3 regions of the Pseudoduganella sp. GCM10020061 genome follow, and region 1 is predicted to be linked to each of the others. Evidence: predicted binding sites of a transcription regulator. Region 1 holds the regulator's gene; each other region holds the start of a gene.
What was found. The regulator FNR, encoded in region 1, switches genes on or off when oxygen is low (the NO sensors DNR and NnrR bind a similar motif). The targets are predictions, from matches to a motif close to TTGATNNNNATCAA.

Region 1 (7,869 bases):
AAAGGCGCGCCCCTGCGCCACCCGCGTGCCTAAAATTAGTGCATCGACAGGAGGGCACCATGGAACCACATGAACGTCTCAACCCGGGCGACGAAGCCGAGCCGGGTACCGTTGGCGCAGGCGAAGGCATTTGCGACCACTGCGCAGGAACGGGAAAGATGGAGGACGGCAAACCGTGCCAGGAATGCGGCGGTACCGGACGCGTGATGCGCGGCATCGGCGGCGGCTGAGCAAAACGGATATTGCCTGCGGCAACCGAACCCTCCCGCCCACGGGGCGGGTCCTATAATCATTGCGACAATTCCTAACCCGCGAGCAAACGGATGAACGAATTTCACCACTTCAAGAACCGTGAGGACGCCGGCGCCCAGCTCGCCCGCCAGCTCACGGACTACGCCAACCGTGACGACGTGGTCGTGCTGGCCCTGCCCCGCGGCGGCGTGCCGGTCGCCTACCAGATCGCCACCGCCCTGCACGCTCCGCTCGATATCCTGCTGGTGCGCAAGCTCGGCCTGCCCGGCCACGAGGAATATGCGATGGGCGCGATTGCCAGCGGCGGCGTGCGGGTGCTGCAGACTTCCGTGGTCCAGCAGATGCATGTGCCGCCCCAGGTGGTGCAACAGGTGATCGACCGCGAGACGCAGGAGATCGAGCGGCGCGAGCTGGCCTACCGCGGCGGGCGCAAGCCGCGCTCCATCACCGGCAAGACCGTGATCCTGGTCGATGACGGCTTGGCGACAGGCGCCACGATGCGCGTCGCCGTCGAATCGCTCAAGCGCCACAAGCCGGCCCGGGTGGTGGTGGCAGTGCCGGTCGCAGCGCCCGATTCGCGCGACATGATCGCCGCCGAAGTCGACGACGTGGTCTGCCTGAGCGCCCCGATGATGTTCCGGGCGGTGAGCGAATGGTACGGCCACTTCGACCAGACCAGCGATGCGGAGGTCCAGCAGCTGCTGGAGGCCGCGCGCGATCCCGACGACGCTGAAACCGAGCGCGAAGCCGAAATCGCCACCCAGTTCACGCGCTAGCCATGCCCAGCATCAAAGACACCACCCTCGCCGACGCCATCGGCAACCACGCCACCGGGCTGGAAGGCAGCGCGCGCGATTACGACGCGCTGCTGGACCTGGTGGGCGACGCGCGCTTCGTGCTGCTCGGCGAAGCGACCCACGGCACGCACGAGTTCTACGAGGAGCGTGCCCGCATCACGCAGCGCCTGATCACCGAGAAGGGATTCCATGCGGTGGCGGTGGAAGCCGACTGGCCCGACGCCTACCGCGTCAACCGCTACGTGCGCGGCGAAAGCGAGGACCGCGACGCGGTGCAGTCGCTGGACGGCTTCAGGCGCTTTCCCACCTGGATGTGGCGCAACACCGACGTGGTCAACTTCGTCGAATGGCTGCGCGGCCACAACGACGGGGTGCACGGCAAGGTGGGGTTCTACGGACTTGACCTGTACAGCATGTTCACCTCGATCGAGGAAGTGCTGCGCTACCTGGGCAAGGTCGATCCGGAAGCGGCGCGCAATGCGCGAGAACGCTACGCCTGCTTCGACCACTACCATGCGGACAGCCAGCGCTACGGTTATGCGGCGGGGATCGGCATGTCCGAATCGTGCGAACAGGATGTGCTGAACCAGCTGCGCGAACTGCAGCAGCGCGCCGGCGACTATGCGCGCACAGCGGGCGCCGACGAGTTCTTCGCCGCGCACCAGAATGCGCGCCTGGTCCACAACGCCGAGGAGTACTACCGCACCATGTTCCGCGGCCGGATCTCGTCGTGGAACCTGCGCGACCGCCACATGGCCGAGACACTGGAAGCGCTCGACCGCCACCTCTCGATCCAGGCGGGCGAACCGGCCCGCATCGTGGTGTGGGAGCACAACTCGCACATCGGCGACGCGCGCGCGACCGAAGTGGGTCGCATGGGAGAGTGGACGGTCGGCCAGCTGGCGCGCCAGCAGTGGGGCAAGGATGAAGTGGTGCTGATCGGCTTTTCGACCTACCACGGCTACGTGACCGCGGCGTCGGCGTGGGACGAGCCGCCCGAGCGCAAGCGCGTCAACCCGGGCCTGCCGCACAGCTATGAGGATGTGTTCCATCGCGCGGGCATGGAACGCTTCTACCTGCCGCTGCGGGAGCACAACCACGCGACCGAGGCGCTGATGCAGGAACGGCTCCAGCGCGCGATCGGCGTCGTCTACCTGCCGCGCACCGAGCGCCAGAGCCACTACTTCATGTCGCGCCTGCCGCAGCAGTTCGACGCGATCCTGCACTTCGACCGCACCGATTCCGTGACGCCGATCGACCGCGGCGCGATGGCAGGCGAAGAGCCGCCGGAGACCTACCCATCCGGCTTCTAGGGTGTAGAAACGCCTATTACACGCGACGGATGCCGATGGACGCGAGCGCATCGGCCACGTCGTCCACCACTGCCTCCAGCTGGTCCGGCGCATCCAGCGGCCGGTCGAACGTGGCCAGCACCGCGCCCGACGCATCGCGCAGCTCCGCCCGCACGACGTGGCCCTCGTCCGCCGCCGAAACGGTGGCGCCGACGCTGCCCGGATCGATGCCGCCCTCCTCCATCAGCGCGCGCGCACCTGCCATCATGCGCAGCATGAACAGCTCGTTCGCACCCTGCTCCTTGGCTCCATGGAACAGGTCCTGGTACAGGAAGCTGATCTCGATCTCGCGTCCCGGCGCGAGCAGCCGCGCCAGCAGCGGTTCGGCCATGGCGGTCCACGCGCGATAGCGTTCCATGCGCCGCTCGAAGTAGTCGTCGGCCTGCGCCTCGCCCTTCGGCACCGCGTAGAACTTGTCGTCCACGCGCTTGAGCGAGAAGCCAAGCAGGAAGCGCAGCTCGAGCGCCTCGTCGTCCGGCGCGAATGGCGCGCTATCCCAGCCGCTCATGCTGCGCTCGAGCGCCGGCATCGGTTTGACCTTGCGTTCGTCCATCCCGTTCGCCACCTCGCGCACGATCTCGTGCAGGCTGGCGTAGCTGATGCGGTCCATCTCGGCAAGGTCATACCAGTGCTGGATCAGCACCACACGCGCATCCGGGCTTTCCAGCCCCTGCGCGGTGAAGCTGTCGAGCAGCTGTTCGTAGGCCTGCTGGTCTTCGAAGCCCTGTTCGGCGCGCAGGCCGCCCGTGCTGCGCACGAACAGCGGAATGGCGAAGGCGTTGATCTCCATGTCCGGCGCATCGCCGCGCGCCTGCCGGCTGCGCAGCAGCACGGTCGACGCCGATTCCTCGACCGTCTCGCGCAGCAGCGCGTGGGTGCCATCGGCCATGTCGCGCGCTTCCTCGATCGCGTCGTACAGCACGTCGTCGTGCTTCTTCAACAAGTGCTTGCGCACTTCGCGCTGCAGGGAGGCCACCTCGGCCTTCTTGCGTGCGCATTCGAGCGCCAGGTCGGTCAGGGCGCGGACCGCCGCCTCGTCGTCGACATCGTGATCGGGTTCGTCTGCGGGATTTTGTGTTTTTGTCATGTATTAATGGAGTATTCGGGAATAAGCGCATGGCCGCTGAGCACGGCACCGCCAGTCCTTCTATAATAGCGCCCATGAGCCAGCCACTTCCATATGTTCCGCAGTCGTCGATCAACCTTGGCGCGCTGAAAGCGAGTTGTTCGAGCTGCAGCATGCACCAGTTGTGCCTTCCGCTCGGACTCGAAGACAACGAGATCAACCGCCTCGACCAGATCATCGGAGGGCGCCGCCGTGTCGCCAAGGATGAACGGCTGTACAAGGTCGACCAGCCGTTTCGCAACCTGTACGCGATCCGCTTCGGCCACTTCAAGACCTACCAGGTCAACGCGCGCGGCGAAGAGCAGATCACGGGCTTCCAGATGGCCGGCGAGCTGCTGGGCATGGATGCGATCAGCTCGGACCACCACCACTGCGACGCGGTGGCGCTGGAGGACAGCGAGGTGTGCGAGATTCCGTTCGAGCGCCTGGAGGACCTGTTCGGCCACGTGCCGACGCTGCTGCGCCACTTCCACCGCATCATGAGCCAGGAAATCACACGCGAACAGAACGTCATGCTCCTGCTCGGGAACATGCGTGCGGACCAGCGCTTCGCCGCCTTCCTGGTCAACCTGTCCACGCGCTATGCGGCGCGCGGCTACTCGTCCACCAGTTTCGCGCTGCGCATGTCGCGCGAGGACATCGGCAACTACCTGGGGCTCACCATCGAAAGCGTGAGCCGCCTGCTGTCGCGCTTCAAGAAGCAAGGCTGCATCAAGGTCGACAAGCGCGAGGTGACGATCATCGATCCGGTCCAGCTGAAAGCGATCGCGGCAGGCACCGAGTCCTGTCCCGGCGGCTCGGACTAGCCAGCCCCAAGGGGGACTATCCCTCCAGGGACCGTCCCCGCATAACGAAAAAGGGCGCAAGCGCCCTTTCGTGTCCCAACTTAATGCACCAGTGGCGAACGCTCCGCATCAGCCACCAGCGTCACGTTTTGCTCGTCCGGCCAACGCCACTCCCCCGTCAGCCGCCAGGTGCGGCCTTCGCCCTCCACGATCACCTGCCAGCGGGCCCGCTCCAGCATCGGCAGCGGCACCGAGAAGCGTCCCTCCCCGTCGCTGCGGGCAGCCAGCTTCAGGTCCTTGTCCGGCTGCGTGGAATGCACCAGCTGGATGTCGAGCGCGGCCGCCATCGGCTTCCCTGCGGCGCTGAGCACCCCTTCCAGCCGCTCGCTCGCCGGGTTGTAGCGCGCTTCGACCTGCAGCTGGCGTTCCGCTGCCGCGCGGTCGCGGCTCAGGTCCTGGTTGATCGCCTTGCCGCGCTTGTAGTAGTCGTCCACCACCAGCGCGTCCGGCGTGCGCGATGCCAGCGTGATCATGATGATCGCGCCCACTACCACCCAGGCCGGGCCGATCATCAGCAGCCATGGCCAGCGCTGCTTGTACCAGGGCGTCTGTTGCGTGTCCTGCTGTTCCATCCTGGCTCCTGTCCTTAACGGCGCGGCACGATGAAGACCGCTTCTTCGGTCACGCGCAGCGCGGGATCGTCCTTCGCGACGATCGCAAATTCAATCGGGTTGGCGCCCTTCTGCCCTTTGCCGTGGCGGATGCGCACGCGCACCGCAACGGAGCGGGTAGTGGCGCCATCGAGCGCCGCTTCGGTCGGCTCGGCCACATGCAGCGACTCGATGCCGCTCGCGCTGATCACGAACACATGCGGCTTCTCGGCCGTATTCATGATCTGCAGGCGGTACACGTTCTCGATCATGTCGTTATCCACTTCGCGGCCCATCGAGCCACGGTCGCGGATCACGTCCAGCTTGACCGGGTTGCGCATCGCCAGCGAGGCGACGAACCCGACCATGATAGCCAACAGCAGGCCGGTGTAGATCAATACGCGCGGACGCAGGACCCGGCGCGCGATCTGTGCCGGATTCCACTTCTTCTCGAGCGCGCGCTCGGTGGCGTAGCGGATCAGGCCTTGCGGCTTGCCCACCTTGTCCATCACGGTGTTGCACGCGTCGATGCAGGCCGCGCAGCCGATGCACTCGTACTGCAGGCCCTTGCGGATGTCGATGCCGGTCGGGCACACCTGGACGCACAGGGTGCAGTCGATGCAGTCGCCAGCCGGCTTGTCGCCGGAGTTCGGGCCGCGCGGCTCGCCGCGTTCCTTGTCGTAGGTGACGATCAGCGTGTCCTTGTCGAACATCGAACTCTGGAAGCGCGCATACGGGCACATGTACTTGCACACCTGCTCGCGCAGCCAGCCGGCATTCCCGTAGGTGGCCAGTGCGTAGAATCCAACCCAGAAGGTTTCCCAGCCGCCCAGCGCAAATGCCGCGATCTCCGCACCCATCATGCGCATCGGCGTGAAGTAGCCGACAAAGGTGATGCCGGTCCACAGCGCGACGATGGCCCAGCCGGTGTGCTTGGCGAGCTTGCGCGCCACCTTGTTCACCGACCATGGCTGGCGGTCGAGGCGGATGCGCGCACTGCGCTCGCCTTCGATCTTGCGCTCGATCCACATGAAGATCTCGCTGTACACGGTCTGCGGGCAGGCAAAGCCGCACCACACCCGTCCCGCCACCGCCGTCACCAGGAACAGCCCATACGCGCAGATGATCAGCAGCGCCGCCAGGTAGATGAAGTCCTGCGGCCACAGCACGATGCCGAAGATGTAGAACTTGCGCGCTGCCAGGTCGAACAGCACGGCCTGGCGACCGTTCCATTCGAGCCAAGGCAGTCCGTAGAACAGGATCTGGGTCAGCCAGACGGTCATCCAGCGCAGGGACGCGTAGCGCCCCTTTGCCTCGCGAGGATAGATCTCCTCGCGGGCCGCGTACATTTTGATGACCTTTACTTCCGGGTTATTCATTTACTTTGCTGCCAATGCTTTTGGTTCGTTCGACAGGCTCCACACGTACGCAGCCACCACGTGCACCTTGTCTTCACCGAGGAACTCGGCGAATGCAGGCATGGTGTTGGTGCGGCCCTTGCGGATCGTCTCCATGATGGTCTCTTCGCTGCCGCCGTACAACCAGGTCTTGTCGGCCAGGTTCGGCGCACCCATCATGGTGTTGCCGGTGCCGCCCGCGCCGTGGCACGCGATACAGGCCGCAAACTTGGACTTGCCGAAGTGCGTCTTGATCGGGTCGGTGGTCAGGCCGGACAGGCTGCGCACATAGTGGGCGACGGCTTCGACATCCTTGTCCGATCCGATCGCGGAAGCCATCGGCGGCATCATGCCGGTGCGGCCGGCAAGGATGGTCTTCTTGATGTCGTCAGGCGTACCGCCGTGCAGCCAGTCCTTGTCGGTCAGGTTCGGATAGCCCTTGTTGCCGCGGGCGTCCGATCCATGGCACTGCGCGCAGTAGGTCAGGAACAGGCGCTCGCCGATTTCCTGTGCCTGCGGGTCGGCCGCCACGGTCGGCAGGTCCTGCTTTGCGTACTTCGCGAACAGCGGGCCGTACTCGGTGCTGGCCTTGGCCAGTTCTTCCTTGTACTCGCCGCTGGACTGCCAGCCGAGCGTGCCCTTGTAGGTGCCCAGGCCCGGGTACAGCACCAGGTAGGCGAGCGAGAACACGATGGTGATGTAGAACAGCCACATCCACCAGCGCGGCATCGGCGTGTTGAGCTCCTTGAGGTTCTCGTCCCACACGTGGCCGGTGGTGCCGTCCGAATCGGGCGCCACCTTGTGCGTGGATTGGGACCACAGCAGCAGGCCGCAGCCGGCGATCGACAGGATCGTGATGATCGCGATGTACCAGTTCCAGAAACCGCTGGTGAAATCAGCCATGGCCATTCTCCTCGTCCGCGAACGGCAGGCGCGCAGCCTGGTCGAAGTCGCGCTTTCCCTTCAGTGCGTAAGTCCACAGCAGGATGCCGACGAAGGTGACAAAGCTCACCACCGTCATCACGCTGCTTGCGCTGTCAAAAATCTGTTCCATAGTCTTAGTTCCTTGCCTTGATCTGTGTGCCGAGCCCCTGCAGGTACGCGACCAGCGCGTCCTGTTCGGTCTTGCCTTCGAGTTCAGAAGGACCGGCCGCAATGTCTTGTTCCGAGTACGGCGTGCCGAGGCGCTGCAGCGCGCGCATCTTCGGCACCACCGACTGCGGATCCAGCTTGGTGGCGGCAAGCCACGGGTAGCCCGGCATGTTCGACTCGGGCACCAGGTCACGCGGATTGTCCAGGTGGACACGGTGCCACTCGTCGGAGTAGCGGCCGCCCACGCGCGCCAGGTCCGGGCCGGTGCGCTTGGAGCCCCACTGGAACGGGCGGTCATACACGAACTCGCCCGCCACCGAATAGTGGCCATAGCGCTCGGTCTCGGCGCGGAACGGACGGATCATCTGCGAATGGCAGTTGTAGCAGCCTTCGCGCACGTACACGTCGCGGCCCACCA
Region 2 (7,869 bases), on a different contig from region 1:
CCGGACTTCATGATGGTCGAGTGCTTCGACGAGGCGCGCAACCAGTGCTCCCTGTCCCCGACTTGCATCCTGAAGCGATCGCTGGCACGCGCCACCCGGGCCTTCCTGGAGGAACTCGATGCGCTGCCGCTCGCGGCGGTGCTGATTCCGGCCCAGCAGGCCGTTCCAATGGCACAATCGCGGTTATTGACCACGACCGGCTGAACCATGGACTACTTCGCACTCAAGCACTTCCACATGACCTGCGCCGCGCTTTCGGGCGGCTTGTTCCTGCTGCGCGGCGGCTGGATGATGCTTGGATCGGACATGCTGGCGCGGCGCTGGGTGCGCACGCTGCCGCACCTGGTCGATTCGCTGCTGCTGGCAAGTGCGATCGGCCTGGCGGCGTGGAGCGCGCAGTATCCATTCGAGCAACCATGGCTGACCGCCAAGGTGGTGGCGCTGGTCGCCTACATCCTGCTCGGCACCCTGGCGCTGAAAGGGCCGACGCTGCGGCTGCGCACCGCCGGCTACCTCGCCGCCCTGGCCACATTCGGCTACATCGTGGCCGTCGCCGTCACCAAGAACCCACTACCATTTACCTGACCTATGCCCGGACAACACGACGCCACCGAAATCGTCCTCGACGTTTGCGGCCTGATGCCGCCCGAACCCATGGAACGCGTGCTGGAAGCACTGGCCGACATCGGACCCGGGCAGCGCCTGCGCATGCTGATCGACCGCGAGCCGCGCCCGCTCTACCGCATCCTGGAACGTAACGGCGACCGCTACGAAGCCATCCTGCGCGACGATGGCATCTACGACATCCTGATCACGCCCGCACCATAGTGCGGCGTGCACTGTCCCTGGGCGACACCCCGTCGCTGTCGGTGCCGCTGCGCTTCCTGCTGACGGCGCCCTGGTTCGGGCTGGGCGCCGGCCTGCTGCTGGCATGGCAGGGCGCGGACGCGCTGGCCACGCGCTGGTCGCCCGTGACCGTCGCGCTCACCCACCTGCTCACGCTGGGTTTCCTGGCCATGACCATGGCCGGCGCGCTCCTGCAGATGCTGCCGGTGGTGGCCGGCTTCACGGTGCCGGGCGGCCGGCTGGCCGCCATGGTCGCCTGGCCTGCGCTGTGCGCCGGCACGCTGCTGCTGGCTGGCGCACTGCTGTCCGGGATGCCGCAGCTGTTCGGTCCGGCCGCCGCCGTGCTGGCGCTGGCCTTCCTCGTGTTGTGTGGCGTGTTTGCCGTTGCGCTTTCGCGGCGCGCGCCGGCCGGCGCGCTGGCCATGGTCGGCGGCATGCGGCTGGCCATCGGCGCGCTTGCGCTGACCGTCGTGATGGGAATCCTGCTGGCGCTATTCCTGGGAGGCTGGACCAGCCTGCCCGCGCTGGCCGTCACCGAAGTTCATGCCGGCTGGGGATTGATCGGCTGGGTCCTGATGCTCGTGATCTGCGTGGCCTACCAGGTGATCCCGATGTTCCAGGCCACCCCCGCCTATCCGGATAAATTCACCTTTGCCTTGCCGCCCTTGCTGGCCGCCGCGCTCGCGCTGTGGAGCTATGCAACGCTGTCGAATGCGCCCTGGGCTGGCGGCGCCGGCGTTGCCGTCGCGCTGTGCATACTGGGCTTTGCCGGCGTCACGCTCTGGCTGCTGGCCCGCCGCAAGCGTCCCGCCGCCGATGCGACCACGCTGTACTGGCGCCTGTCGATGGGCAGCCTGGCCACATGCACCGCCGTCTACCTGTGGCCCGGCAGCGGCGCGCCATGGCGCGAACTGCTGGTGGCGGTGCTGTTCATCGGAGGCGTCGCAATGGGAGCGGTGAATGGCATGCTGTACAAGATCGTGCCATTCCTGCTGTGGTATCACCTTCAGCAGCAGGGCGTGCCGAAGGCCAGGCTGCCGGGGACGCAGCAGTGGATCACCGAACGGCGCGCCAGGATGCAGTTCTGGCTGCACGCGGGCGCCACCGGGCTGCTCGCTGCCGCGACAGTGGCACCGGCTGCGCTGGCCCGCGCCGGCGGCCTGGCGCTGTGCGCGGCTTGCGGCTGGCTGGCGGCGGACCTGTGCGGCGCCGCCTTGCGCTATCGCCGCATTGCGCGCGAATCAGCCCTCGAACGCGCGTAAGCGCTCGATGTCGAGGATCGTGATCTCGCGGCCGCGCACCGCGATCATGCCCTTGTCCACCAGCTCGTGCAGGACGCGCGAGAAATATTCCGGGGTCAGGTTCAGGCGCGAAGCCAGCATCTTCTTGCTCATCCCGAGCACCACCTGCGCGCCGTCGCCTTCCGGTTCTTCCTTCAGCAGGTAGCCCACGATGCGCTGGCTCCCCGAGCGCAGCGAATAGGACTCGACGTCCGAGATCAGGCCGTGCAGGCGGCGGCTCATCCCCGCCAGCATGCGCCGCGCCAGTACCGGATTGCGCTCCAGTTCATCGAACACGGCATGCTTGGAAATGTGCAGCAGCAGCGTGTCGGCCAGCGCGTGCGCGTTGAGGATATAGGGGCGCTCCATGAACATGAGCGCTTCGCCGAAGCTGTGTCCGGCCCCGACCACCTCGACGATCTTCTCGTTGCCCTGCACCGAGACGAAGCCGAGCTTGACCTGGCCGTAGATCACGGTGTGGAAGCCGTTGCAGGGATCGCCGCGCTGGAAGACGGCGGTGCCGCGCGGGACGTGCTGCTCCGTGGTGGCCGCGGCAATGGCGTTGAGTTCGTCAACGGCGAAGTCGCTGAACAGGGGCAGGCGCTTGAGGAATTCGCGCGGATCGATGCGTGGGTGGGCCATGTGGGACCTCTGGATGGGTAGCTACGAATAAAAAAGGACCCGCTCGCGGGCGGGTCCCTGTCATGCCCGGCGTGGATCAGTGACCCGAATCGCCGTCAGGCTTGGTGTGCGCGCGGAAGATCGATGGGTTCTCGGCGCCCTTCACGTACAGGAAGCCTGCCAGACCTTTCTCCAGGCGCGACAGCGCGTGGTCGACCAGGATGTAGCGGCCCGGCACATCGACCTTGAACTCGACCATCGTCGCGCCGCCCGGCGCCACCGTGGTGGTCTGCACATTGTGCAGCGGAGGCGAGGTCAGGTCGGCCAGCTGGTACACGTTGTCGAACACTTCGCCGATCACGTGGAAGCTGGAAGTCATGTTGGGACCGCCGACACCGAAGAAGATGCGCACGTTCTCGCCCACGTTGGCTTCCATGCGGTGCGTCTTGGTCAGCGCATCGTGGTTGCCGTTGAAGACCAGGTGTTCCGGCTGCTCGGCCAGCAGCTTGTCGAGCGAGAATTCGTTCTCGCCGGGGGTGCCGTGGCGCTGCGCGGTGTACAGCTCGCCCTGCATCACGTAGAACTCGCGGTCGACCTTCGGCAGGCCGCCTTCCGGTTCGACCAGGATCATGCCGTACATGCCGTTCGAGATGTGCTGGGCCACCATCGGCGTGGCGCAGTGGTACACGTACAGGCCGGGATTGATCGCCTTGAACGTGAACGACTTGGTGCTGCCAGGCGCGGCCTGGGTCGAAGCGGCGCCGCCGCCAGGACCGGTCACGGCGTGGAAGTCGACCGAGTGGATCATCTTGCTGTCCTTGGCGTTCGACATGTTGACCGTGACTTCATCGCCCACGCGCACGCGGATGAACGGGCCCGGCACCTTGCTGTTGAAGGTCCAGTACTTGTAGGTCGAGCCGTCGGTCAGCTGGCCAGTAACTTCGGTGGTATCCAGGTTGACGGTCAGCTTTTGCGGGCCGCGCTTGCCGACCGGCTTGCCCACTTCCATCGGATTGGCCGAGATGTCGGCCGCTTTCGGCGCAGCCTTGGCGACCGGATCGCCCACGATCAGTTTGCCGATCATGCCGGCGGCGACGTGGCCGGGCAGGGTGCAGATATAGGTGAACTCACCTTTTTTGTCGGCCTTGAACACGATCGAGGTCGATGCGCCCTTGTCGTTCAGCTGGTTCGACTTGGCGTTGAAATCGGGCACCGAGATGTCGTGGGTGGCGCCGTCGCCGTTGACCAGGTTGATCTGCACGATCGCGCCGACCGGCACGCGCAGTTCCGGATTGGCCTTGCCTGTCAGCGGTCCGGTGTCGCCCATGAACACCAGCTTGCCGTCTGCGATATCGGTGCGCAGCGTGAACGTCACGGTCGGACGGTATTCGACATTGGCGCTTCCGCCATGACCGCCGGCGTGCTGCTGGGCGTAGGCGGGGACGAGGGCGGCTGCGCCCAGGATCAGTGCTGCGACGGCTTGGGAAGTCAATTTACGTTTCATTTTTATCACCTTGGTTGTTCGGTGCCAGGCACCGGATCTTCTTGCTACTCTTGGACACGGATCAATCATACATTTCGGATACATCTTAAAAAATTGACTCAGATCAAAAAATTTCGAGTTCAGAAAAAATACTGATGGGCCGGGTGTCGCTTCTTGGAAATTTGACTTACATCAAGGAATTCGGCGCGCCGCGCCGCATACGATGAATTCACCGCGCACCGCATGTGCCGCACCGAATCCCAACCAACCGCTTCCCAATCATCATGAAACGCTCCGCCACCACACTCGCTGCCGCACTCGCCGCAGCCCTTCCATCGCTTGTCTTTGCCAGCTGTGGCGCCTCCTTCTGCGCGGTCAACACCAACTGGACCACCCAGAGCGCAATGCTCGAAGCCGGTTCCGCATTCGACCTGCGCTACGAATACATGCACCAGGACCAGCCCTACGCGGGCAGCGACCGGGTCGCGTTCGGCCAGATCCACCGCCACCACGACGAGCAGTCAACGCTGAACCGCAACATGGTCGGCACCTACAGCCGCAATTTCGGCAACGGATGGGGAGTCGAAGCCACGCTGCCCGTGATGCAGCGCGACCACAGGCATGTCCACAACCACCACGGCGCCCAGGTCCACGACGCATGGAAGTTCACCAGCCTGGGCGACGTGCGCGTGGCCGGCCGCTACCAGTTCGCCGGCATCGGCGATCCGCTCAATCCGAGCACCAACGGCGTCACCTTCGGGCTTAAGCTGCCCACCGGCCGTACCGGCATCGACAACGCGCAAAGCGGCACGGCCGAGCGTTCGCTGCAGCCCGGGACCGGCACCACCGACCTGATGCTGGGCGCCTTCCATCACCAGAAATTCGCCGCGCGCGATGCGTCCTGGTTCGTGCAGGGCAGCTACCAGCACGCGCTGGGCAGCCACGATGGCTACAAGCCGGGGGCGCAGTTGGGCGCGGACCTGGGCTACCGCCATGGCCTGGGCGCCAGCTGGGGCGTGCTGGCACAGCTGAACTTCCTCCACAAGCGATCCGACAGCGGCGCACAGGCCGAGCCAGCCGACACCGGCAGCCGCGCGCTGTATGCAAGCCCCGGCGTGTCCTACGCGGTCGGGCGCAACATGCAGGTCTATGCGTTCTACCAGCACGCGCTGTACCGCAAGGTCACCGGCGTCCAGATCGGCGCGGACCGCAGCTTTGTCGCCGGCCTGTCCGGCCACCTGTGAACGAATTGGGAGATGCCATGAAGCGCTACGCCTGTTCCGCGCTGCTCGCGCTCGCCGCAGTCGGCGCGCAGGCAGCCGACTTTGCGCTGGTCGATACCGCCGGGGTGCGTCATTCGCTCGCTGCGCACCATGGCAAGTGGGTGCTGGTGAATATCTGGGCGACCTGGTGCAGCCCCTGCGTGGCCGAGATGCCGGAGCTCGACAGCCTGGCGCGCGCACGCCGCGACCTGGTCGTCATCGGCCTGGCGGCGGACGGCGCGGACGCGCGCCGCGTGAAGGCGTTCGCCAGCCAGCTCAAGGTCTCTTACCCGATCGTGACCGGTGCCCCGTCGGACCTGGCGCAGTTCGGCGCGCGCGCCTACCCGACCAGCATTCTGTATGGCCCGGACGGCGTGCAGCGCGCGTTCCGGGAAGGCCGGATCACGCGCGCGCAGGTGGAGGCCGCGATGATCACCGCCGTCGACATGGCGGGCGGTGACGCAAATCGTTAAAGCAGCTTAAGGACAGCGCCGGGACCGGCTCGTATAGTTTCGGCTGGTCCTTACCTGGAACTGGCATGACCCTTACTGCATCACCGGCAGCGGCCGCCCCGCCTGCTGCTTCCATCGAACTGGTGTGCCCCGCCGGCAGCCTGCCGGCCCTCAAGGCCGCCATCGACAACGGCGCCGACTGTGTCTACCTCGGCTTTCGCGACGCCACCAATGCGCGCAATTTCGCCGGCCTGAATTTCGACGACGCCCAGATCGCGCAAGGCATCGCGTATGCCCATGCGATGGGCCGCAAGGTACTGCTGGCGCTGAACACCTATCCGCAGGCCGACAACTGGAAGACCTGGCGACAGGCGGTCGACCGCGCCGCCGGCGCCGGCATCGACGCGCTGATCATGGCCGATCCGGCGCTGATGGCCTACGCCGCGGAGCACCATCCGGCCCTGCGCCTGCACCTGTCGGTGCAGGGCTCGGCCACCAACTACGAAGCCATCAACTTCTATCACAAGCATTTCGGCATCCAGCGCGCGGTGCTGCCGCGCGTGCTGTCGATGACGCAGGTCGGCCAGCTGATCGGCCACACACCGGTCGAGATCGAGGTATTCGGCTTCGGCAGCCTGTGCGTGATGGCGGAGGGGCGCTGCGCGCTGTCCTCGTATGCCACCGGCGAGTCGCCCAACACGCACGGCGTCTGCTCGCCGGCGCGCGCGGTGCGCTGGGAGCAGGCGCCCAAGGGCCTGGAGGCGCGCCTGTCCGGCGTGCTGATCGACCGCTATGCCGACGGCGAGAACGCCAGCTACCCGACCCTGTGCAAGGGACGCTTCGAGGTGGAAGGCGAAGAGTATTACGCGATCGAGGAGCCGGCCAGCCTGAACACCATCGAACTGCTGCCGCAGCTGATCAGGCTGGGCGTGCGCGCGGTGAAGATCGAGGGCCGCCAGCGCAGCCCTGCCTATGTGGCGCAGGTGACGCGGGCATGGCGCGAGGCGATCGACATGTGCCGCGACAACATCCAGCGCTACTCCGTGCGGCCGGACTGGATGGCCGCCCTCAACCAGGTCGCGGAAGGGCGCCAGCACACGCTCGGCGCCTATCACCGCAAATGGAAATGACCCCGAATTTCACCCGACAGGAAAATATGCTGAAGCTGTCCCTCGGCCCCGTGCTGACCTACTGGGCGCGCGAAACGCTGTTCGAGTTCTACCAGGTGATCGCCGAAAGCGCGGTCGACATCGTCTACATCGGCGAGACGGTGTGCTCGCGCCGCCACGAGATGCGGCTGGACGACTGGCTCGATGTGGCCGACCTGCTCGCAGCCAACGGCAAGGAAGTGGTGCTGTCTTCGCAGGCGCTGATCGAATCGAACAGCGAACTGGGCGCGCTGCGCAAGCTGGTCGCCAACGGCCGCTTCGGCGTCGAAGCCAACGACGTCGGCGCCGTGCATTGCCTGGACGGCGCTCCGTATGTGGCCGGCCCGCACCTGAACATCTACAATCCGCCGGCCCTGGCGACCTACGCCCGCACGGGCGCGCGCCGCTGGGTGATGCCGCTCGAACTGGGCCGCGCCCAACTGCTTGGCATGCGCGCGGGCATGGCGGCCGGGATGGAGACCGAGGTGTTCGCCTTCGGCCGCATGCCGCTCGCGTTTTCGGCCCGCTGCTTCACCGCGCGCAAGCTGAACCTGCCCAAGGACGACTGCCGCTTCTCCTGCATGGAGCATCCGGACGGTCTGCTCCTGAACACGCGCGAAGGCCAGCCGTTCCTGGTGCTGAACGGTATCCAGACCCAATCGGCATCGGTGCACAACCTGGTCGCGGAGCTGGCGGACATGCGCGGGATTGGCGTCGACGTGGCGCGCATCAGCCCACAGTCTTCCGGCACGGCCGACATCATCGCCGCCTTCGACC
Region 3 (7,869 bases), 240 kb from region 1:
GGACGGTCTTCCAGTACGTGTCGCCGTGCGGGTCCAGGTCCGCCATCGACTGGTTGCCGACGCGGTAAGGGATGTAGCCCGCCGCCATCAGGATATCGAAGCTGGCCCGGTAGCACGCGCGCGCGCGCGCCACTTCGTCCGGATCGTCCTTGTCGTAGGCGATGGTCAGCACGCCGCCCAGCGCCCGTTCGGTGATCATGCTAAAGGTCGCAAACAGGTCGAATCCATGTTCGGCGAACACCGGCTCCACCATGCCGTACACCTGCAGCATCTCGCTCCCGCGCGCCGGCACGATGGGCGAGACCCACAGCAGCCCGCAATTGTCGACCGCCGGATTGGCGCCGCGCGGGAAGTCCGGCGGCAGACCGCCGCGCCGCCGCCAGTACGCGCCGGCCAGGAAGCGGCCATTGGGTACGCCCCGGTTCATCGCGAACAGCGACTGGCCCAGCGCGACCTGCGCGCGCAGCCTGCGCCCCATCGCGCTGGAACCGAGCAGGCGCGCCACCCGTTCGCCCATCCTCAGTTTGGCTTCGGTGATGAAGACGGGGCGCGCCGGCGTGGGCCGCAAGGCGGCGCGCAACGCGTGGCGTGCCGCCGCCACCTGGCGCGCGCTGCCATATAGCGCGCCGGACACCGTCCAGGCGCCCACGCCGGCCTGGCGCCGCATCTGCTCGCGCACCTGGGGCGGCAGCGCGCTGCTGCCGCCCGCCTGCTCGCGCGGGAACACCGTGCCGCCGGAGAGCACGCGCAAGTCGTTGCCGATGTGGAGGATGCTGCGCAGCGTGCCATCCATGCGCAGCGGCCGCAGCGCGTCGACGACCGGCGCGATATCGTCATGGCGCTCGACCTGCGCCAGGAAGTGGTTGATGGTCTCCGCACGCGGCATCAGCCACAGGCCCAGACGGGTGACGATGCCGAAGTTCGATTGCGTGAACATCCCGTCCAGGAACGGGCCGACGCCATACGGGAACACATGGGTCGCGCGCGCCGACGGATAGTGGCCGAAGCCGGTCTCCAGCACCTCGCCGCTGGCCAGCACGACCTGCATGCCGCTCACGTTCTGCAGGCGGTTGCCGTACGGCGAATGGCCGAAGCCGCGCTCCAGGATATTCCCCACCAGGCTGGTATCCGGACCGGCGCCGGTGCTGTCCATCCACTGCAGGTCGCCTTGCTCGCGCAGGAAGTCGGACAGCTGCTGCTGGGTCACGCCCGGCTCGATCACCGCGTAGCCCAGCTCGGGATCGTAGGCGGCGATCCGGTTCATGCGCGACAGCGACAGGGTGACCTGCCCTTCCAGCACCGGACAGGCGTCGCCATAGCCCCAGTTGCGTCCTGTTGACACGGGATAGAGCGGCACGCGGTGGCGCGCAGCCAGCCGCACCAAAGCGACTACTTCCTCCAGCGACGCCGGGTACACCACCGCCAGCGCGCGCGTGCTGCGCGCGGCGGTGCTGCTGGCGTAGGCCGCCAGGGTGGCCTCGTCGTCGCGCACGTGTGCCGCACCCACGACCTCGCGCATGGCGGACAGCAGCACGCTTGCCTCGGGCGCCATCTCAGCTCCGCCCGGAGATGATGCGGGCGGTGATACCCGGCTCGTCGCGCACGGGGAAGAAATAAGGATAGAAGGAGCGCTCCGTGCCGCTGTTCTCGAACATGCCGCCGAAGCGGCGGATCTGCTCGCGCATGTAGTCGAGTTCCAGCCGCAGCAGGACCGCCGGCGCGCCGACCCGGCTGCAGTCGCGCTGGCCGCCGAAATCGGTGAAACCCAGCATGCGCTTGTAGAACATGACGTGGCGCGGATTGACCTCGATGATGTAGTCGCTGTAGCCGTGGATGTTGTGGGCAAAAATATAGGAAATGTGGATCAGCGAGGCGAATACGCGCTTCGATACGCCCTTGTCGATGGCCAGCCGCGACGGTTCGCACAGGCGCCGGTCCTGCGCACGCAGCTCGTCGATCCGGTCGCGGAAGTTTTCGTCCGCCGGCAGGCCTGCGCTGCCGTCCAGGCACAGGCTCATGGTCCCGACCGTGACGCCGCGCGTCTCGGCGTACAGCAGGATCTTGTTCGGTTCCTGGTGGACCGTGTGCTCGACCGCATAACCTCGCCAGCCGTACATCTTGCGGATCAGCAGGCTGGCCGCTTCGCGCCGGCCTTCCGAGTTTGCCATCCTGATATTGAACACTTGTACGTCCATGGGTTGCGCCTCATCCTGGGGCCGGCCTTCGATGCACATGTCGTGCAATCCTACGGGCGTTTCAAACGACACGATCGGCTCTTCGTCATCAAACATGGTTTTTTTCCGTCCTTTCCGCCACAAATGCTGCCCGCGTTGGCGGCGCGAGCCTGCGTAGCAGTTAAGACAGGGTCAGGAATGGAAAGTTCCGCATCCTGCAGCACAAATGTCGGAAAAATTTTCAACGCCAGGCGCGGGCGATACCTGCGCCCGTGCCTGCTGAGCGGAAGTGCTGAATATTCCAAGCATGTGCCGGCTGCGCCGTGCAGCTGCGGCCGCTCACGCCCGATGTTCCGGACGGGCCAGCACTGCGGCGCCGCCTGCCGCGCCGCTCCAGGTGTCGGAAGAATTGCCAGCGCCTCCCGCCACCGTAGCGAGCGCCAAGCCCGCCCAACGCCAAGTGACTGAATCTGCACGCTTTTCCGGTGCTGGCACGCTTTCTGCTCAACAGTCCCGTGCATCGACTCACACTGACAGGAGAGCCATCATGAAACTTCGCAACACACTGGTTGCCGCCAGCCTCGCGCTGGGCGCCATGGGCAGTGCCTACGCGGACAGCTTTGCATCCGCCATCCTCGACATCAATAACTTCCGCCTGCTGCATTCGTCCGGCGTGCCGTTCTCGACGGCCGACTTCGACACGCTGACCGGCACCAACGACGCCCACGCAACGGCCAGCCTGAACGGCGTTTTCGCCAATGGCGCGCAGTCCTTCGGCATCCTGTCGGGCCTGAACCCCGACGTGCCGCATCAGTGTGTGGGCGTCCCCTGCCCGGCGAAGCCCGAGAACGACTTCACCCCGTTCCCGTTCCCGCCGCCAGCACCAGGCACCTTCGGCTACGCCGACCAGCAACTGACCGGTAGCACGATCACGATCGGCATGGCGCCGGCCGGCGCCCGTGCAACTACCCGTGCGGACGCTTCGCTGCAGGTGGATGGCGTGGCATCGGGTAACTCGGACGTCGGCACCTCGACCACGTTCAGCTTCACGCTGGCCGCGGCCGACACCATGACGTTCTCGTTCGACGGCACCCCGTTCACCCAGGCCTGGGTTGACGCCGCCGCCAGCCCGACCACCAACGCCAATGCGCGCCTGTCGTGGAGCGTCAACATTATCGACACCGCCACCGGCACCACGGTGTTCAGCTACGCACCAGCGGAACTGAACGCGCTGTCGAACGTCAGCCGCACCGACGGCGCTCCGGGCACCTCGACCTACAACCCGGGCACCCTGGCGTTCAGCGCGACCACGCCGCTGCTGTCGGCGGACGTGGTGTACCAGATTACGATCCAGCACAACACGCTGGCCAACGCGCTGCAACAGCGGGTGCCCGAGCCTGCCTCGCTCGCCATCTTCGGTATCGGCCTGCTTGGCATGACCGCCGTGGCACGCCGCCGGAAGTCGTAACCCCTCCTTGTGGGAGCTGCATTTGCCGGCCTTCGGGCCGGTTTTTTTTTGCCTGCAACGAATTGGGGCAGGAAAAACAACGCATTGAACAGTCCGCTTGACTGAACTCAATCCAAGCGACCGCAGCCCAACTGAGGCGCGGATTGCGCGACCTATAATCGAGTGACCCGATAGGCTGAACCTTTCGAAAGGTGCGCGATCATGGAGGAGTTCCTGAACCAGCTGGTGTCCGCGCTCAAGGGCATCTGGAACCACCGCTGGCATGCGCTCGCCGTCACCTGGCTGGTGGCGCTGGCCGGATGGGCGCGGGTCTACACGCTGCCGGACGACTACCAGAGCACCGCGCGCGTGTTCGTCGACACGCAAAGCATCCTCAAGCCGCTGATGCAGGGCATGACGCAGACCCGCAACACCGAGCTCGAAGTCGACATCATGAGCAAGACGCTGATCTCGCGCCCCAATGTCGAACGGGTGATGCGGATGGTCGACCTCGACGTCAAGGTGAAGTCTCCGCGCGAGAAGGAGGAATTGACCAATGAACTGATGCGCGAGATCCGCATTGCAGGGACATCCGCCACCGACATCTATACGATCAGCTACCACAACAAGGATCCCAAGCTGGTGCGCGACGTGGTGCAGTCGCTGCTGGCGATCTTCCTGGAAGGGAGTTTCCGCGGCAACCGCGGCGAGTCCGAGAAGGCGGTCCAGTTCATCGACGACCAGATCAGGAGCTACGAGGCGCGCCTGGTGGAGGCGGAAAATGCGGTCAAGGAGTTCAAGCTGCGCAATACCATGCTGCTGCCGCGCCAGGGCACCGACTACAGCAGCCAGCTGGGCGCGTCCGCCGACGCGCTGGGCACGGCGCGGCTCGAGCTGCAGGAGGCCGAACAGGCGCGCAACGCCATCAAGGCGCAGATCAGCGGCGACGAGCCGGTCCTCGGCCTCGAGGCCAAGCCCGCCGACATCGTCAATCCGGAAATCGACAGCCGCATCGAGGCGCTCAACAAGAACCTCGACCTGCTGCGCATGCAGTATACGGAGGCGCACCCTGACATCGTGGCCGGCAAGCGCCTGATCGCGCAGCTGGAAGCACGCAAGCTGGCCGAGAGCCGCGAGAAAGGCGCCGACGCGGATCCGGGCCGCCACTTCAGCCCCATGCTGCAGCAGCTCAAGGTAGCGCTGACCGAGGCCGACGCCAAGGTCGCCGCGATGCGCGCGCGGGTGCAGGAGTACACCGCGCGGCACGAACGCCTGCTGGCACAGAGCAATGCGATTCCGGAAATCGAGTCGCAGCTGGCGCAGCTGAATCGCGACTACCTGATCAACAAGGACAATTATGAAAAGCTGATCGCCAAGCGCGAGGCGGCCAAGCTGTCGGGGGAGCTGACCAATACCACGGAGATGATGAGCTTCAAGATCATCGACCCGCCCACCCTGCCCCAGGCGCCGGTGGGACCCAACCGCCCCATGCTGTACAGCGCGGTCTTGCTGGCGGCCCTGTTCGGCGGGCCGGCCGCCGGTCTCCTGATCAGCCAGGTACGCCCGACCTTCCTTGGACCGGCCGCGATGCGCCAGGTGACGGGGCTGAACGTGATTGGCACGGTCGCGCTCAACTGGACCGCGCGTGCGCTTGCGCAGCGGCGCCGCGGCCACTACGTGCTCGCCGTCGCCGTCGCCGCCCTGCTCGCGGCCTACGGCGGATTCCTCGCAACCGCACTATCACGACATTAAGGAGGTGGCCGTGGCCATCGTCGAACTGAATACCGCGGAGCGGCGCACCGTCGAGATCAACCTGGCGCGCCTGCACGACATGGGCATGGTGACGCAGGACGGCGGACGCACCAGCGCATCGGAGGACTTCCGCATCATCAAGCGCCCGCTGCTGCGCGCCGCGCTCGGCGAGGACCGCGGCGAGAAGCACTCGAACCTGATCGTGGTGACCAGCGCCCTGCCAGGAGAGGGAAAAACCTACTGCGCGATCAACCTGGCCATGAGCATCGCCATGGAAAAGGATCACACCGTGATGCTGGTCGACGCCGACGTGGCGCGGCCCTCGGTGCTCAAGGTGCTTGGCCTGCCCTCGGCGCCTGGACTGATGGACATCCTGCTGAATGACCGTCTCGCGCTGGCCGACGTCATCCTGCGCACCAACATCCCCTCGCTCTCGCTGCTGCCGGCGGGCCGCAGCAACAAGCATGCGACCGAACTGCTGGCCAGCCAGGCCATGAGCGCGCTGCTGGAAGAGATCTCCAGCCGCTATCCCGACCGGATCGTGGTGTTCGATTCGCCGCCGCTGCTGCTGACCACCGAATCGAGCGTGCTGGCCGGCCAGATGGGACAGGTGGTGATGGTGATCGAATCGGAACGCACCACCCAACGCGCCGTGAAGGACGCGCTGGCGCGCATCGACACCTGCAAGCACATCAGTATCATCTGCAACAAGAACCGCGCCTTCCCCGGCAGCGACTACTACGGCTACTACGAATAGCGGCCATGGATGCCAGCCCCTCGATCGAACGCCAGAAGCTGGTCGTGCACCTGGTGCACCGGCTCGACACCGGCGGCGCCGAAACCGGCCTCGTGAACCTGATCCGGCACATGCCGCCCGGGCGCTATCGCCATGCCATCGTCTGCCTGAAGGACCACTCCGGGCAGGGTGCGCTGTTCCGCCACCGCGACGTGGAAGTGATCACGCTGGCCAAGCGCGAAGGCAAGGACTTCGCGCACTACCTGCGCCTGTTCCGCACTCTGCGGGCGCTGCATCCCGACGTCATCCACACGCGCAACCAGTGCGGCATCGAAGCGCAGCTGGTGGCGGCGCTGGCCGGCGTCAAGCTGCGCGTGCACGGCGAGCATGCGCGCGATGCGGACGGGCCGCCGGTGGCGCGCCTGCGCTACCGCTTGCTGCGGCGGCTGCTGCGGCCACTGGTCGGGCACTTCATCGCAGCCAGTCCGGAGCTGGCTCAGTGGCTGGTCGATTCGGTCGGTGCGGCCCCGGCGCGAGTCTCGCGCATCGCCAACGGCGTGGACAGCATCCAGTTCCACCCGCGCCTCGGGCCCAAGGCCGCCATCGGGCCGCCCGGCTTCATGCACGACCACACCTTCGTGATCGGCGCGGCCGGCCCGATGGACGAGCGGGCCAACCATCCGCTGCTGGTCGAGGCCTTCCTGCGCATGCTCTCCAACGACGCCGCGCTGGCCCAGCGCCTGCGGCTTGTGATTCCGGGCGATGGACCGGCCCGCGCCACATGCCTCGACATGCTGCGCCGCGCCGGCGCCGGTCACCTGGCGTGGCTGCCCGGATGGCGGCCCGACCATGCCCAGCTGCTGCGGTCAATGGATGTGTTTGTGGAACCTTCCGAACGCGAAGGCCGCTGCGCGCCGATCCTGGAAGCGATGGCTTCCGGCCTGCCGGTGGTGGCCAGCACCGCCAGCATCAACGCGGAGCTGGTCGGTACCGGCTTTACCGGCATCCTGGTGCCGTCCATGAGCGCGCAGATGCTGGCCTTTGCCATCGGCGACTATTGCCGCCTGCCCGAACTGGCACAGCGCCAGGGCGCACGCGCGCGCGCGCAGGTGATCGCGCACCATAGCCTGCCCGCAATGGCGCAGGGCTACCTGGCCGTGTACGACGCGCTGACCGCGCAACAGGACGGCGCGCCCGCCGCGCTGGGCCGCACTTGAGCGCACACAAGGGCGCCATGCGCAAAGTTCGCCACCATGGATCAATGCGCATCCTTCACATCTTCGACCATTCGCTCCCGCGCCGCACCGGCTATGCATTGCGCAGCCATGCAGTGATCGCCGAGCAGCGCGCACGGGGCTGGCAGACGGTCCAGCTCACCGGCCCAGCGCACGGCAGCGCCGGGGCGGATCCGGACGGCTGGCAGTTCTTCCGCACCCGGCCGGCCGCCCCTCCGCTGGCGCGGGCCCCGCTGCTGTCGCACTGGCTGGCGGCGCGCGCGCTGTCATCCCGCATCCGCCAGGTGGTGCGCCTGACGCGTCCGCAGATCCTGCACGCGCACGCGCCGCCGCTGAACGGCATCGCGGCGCTGCGCGTGGGCCGGCGCTGCCGGCTGCCCGTCATTTATGAGGCGCGCGACTGGTGGACCGATCCGGAACGCGATGCCGGCATCGTCGCACGGATGGCTTCCGCCGCCGAAACCTGGGTCGCGCGGCACGCGGACGGCGTGGCTGCCAGCAGCCATGCCATGCTGGGAGAACTGC

Region 2: nirK (copper-containing nitrite reductase) is a predicted target of FNR. The motif match lies at 4,413-4,426, and genes of this name have one in related genera.
Region 3: ACFSQR_RS15490 (XrtA system polysaccharide chain length determinant) is a predicted target of FNR. The motif match lies at 3,740-3,753, and genes of this name have one in related genera.

What each region holds. Positions count from the first base shown of each region.
Region 1 is NZ_JBHUJS010000011.1:15,543-23,411, reverse strand. Features, by position in the region: gene ACFSQR_RS14495 (hypothetical protein) at 60-230, shown strand; gene ACFSQR_RS14490 (phosphoribosyltransferase) at 324-1,028, shown strand; gene ACFSQR_RS14485 (erythromycin esterase family protein) at 1,031-2,362, shown strand; gene ACFSQR_RS14480 (hypothetical protein) at 2,379-3,488, opposite strand; gene fnr (fumarate/nitrate reduction transcriptional regulator Fnr) at 3,563-4,333, shown strand; gene ACFSQR_RS14470 (FixH family protein) at 4,414-4,944, opposite strand; gene ccoG (cytochrome c oxidase accessory protein CcoG) at 4,959-6,341, opposite strand; gene ccoP (cytochrome-c oxidase, cbb3-type subunit III) at 6,342-7,262, opposite strand; gene ACFSQR_RS14455 (cbb3-type cytochrome oxidase subunit 3) at 7,255-7,413, opposite strand; gene ccoO (cytochrome-c oxidase, cbb3-type subunit II) at 7,418-7,869, opposite strand, start outside.
Region 2 is NZ_JBHUJS010000010.1:15,630-23,498, forward strand. Features, by position in the region: gene ACFSQR_RS13120 (RrF2 family transcriptional regulator) at 1-204, shown strand, start outside; gene ACFSQR_RS13125 (SirB2 family protein) at 208-585, shown strand; gene ACFSQR_RS13130 (DUF2249 domain-containing protein) at 589-828, shown strand; gene ACFSQR_RS13135 (permease) at 828-2,108, shown strand; gene ACFSQR_RS13140 (Crp/Fnr family transcriptional regulator) at 2,088-2,768, opposite strand; gene nirK (copper-containing nitrite reductase) at 2,845-4,251, opposite strand; gene ACFSQR_RS13150 (transporter) at 4,515-5,474, shown strand; gene ACFSQR_RS13155 (TlpA family protein disulfide reductase) at 5,492-5,965, shown strand; gene ACFSQR_RS13160 (peptidase U32 family protein) at 6,031-7,074, shown strand; gene ACFSQR_RS13165 (U32 family peptidase) at 7,101-7,869, shown strand, end outside.
Region 3 is NZ_JBHUJS010000011.1:254,968-262,836, reverse strand. Features, by position in the region: gene ACFSQR_RS15505 (FAD-binding oxidoreductase) at 1-1,552, opposite strand, end outside; gene ACFSQR_RS15500 (long-chain N-acyl amino acid synthase) at 1,554-2,291, opposite strand; gene ACFSQR_RS15495 (EDSAP-1 family PEP-CTERM protein) at 2,722-3,642, shown strand; gene ACFSQR_RS15490 (XrtA system polysaccharide chain length determinant) at 3,844-5,373, shown strand; gene ACFSQR_RS15485 (XrtA-associated tyrosine autokinase) at 5,384-6,130, shown strand; gene ACFSQR_RS15480 (glycosyltransferase) at 6,136-7,326, shown strand; gene ACFSQR_RS15475 (glycosyltransferase family 4 protein) at 7,371-7,869, shown strand, end outside.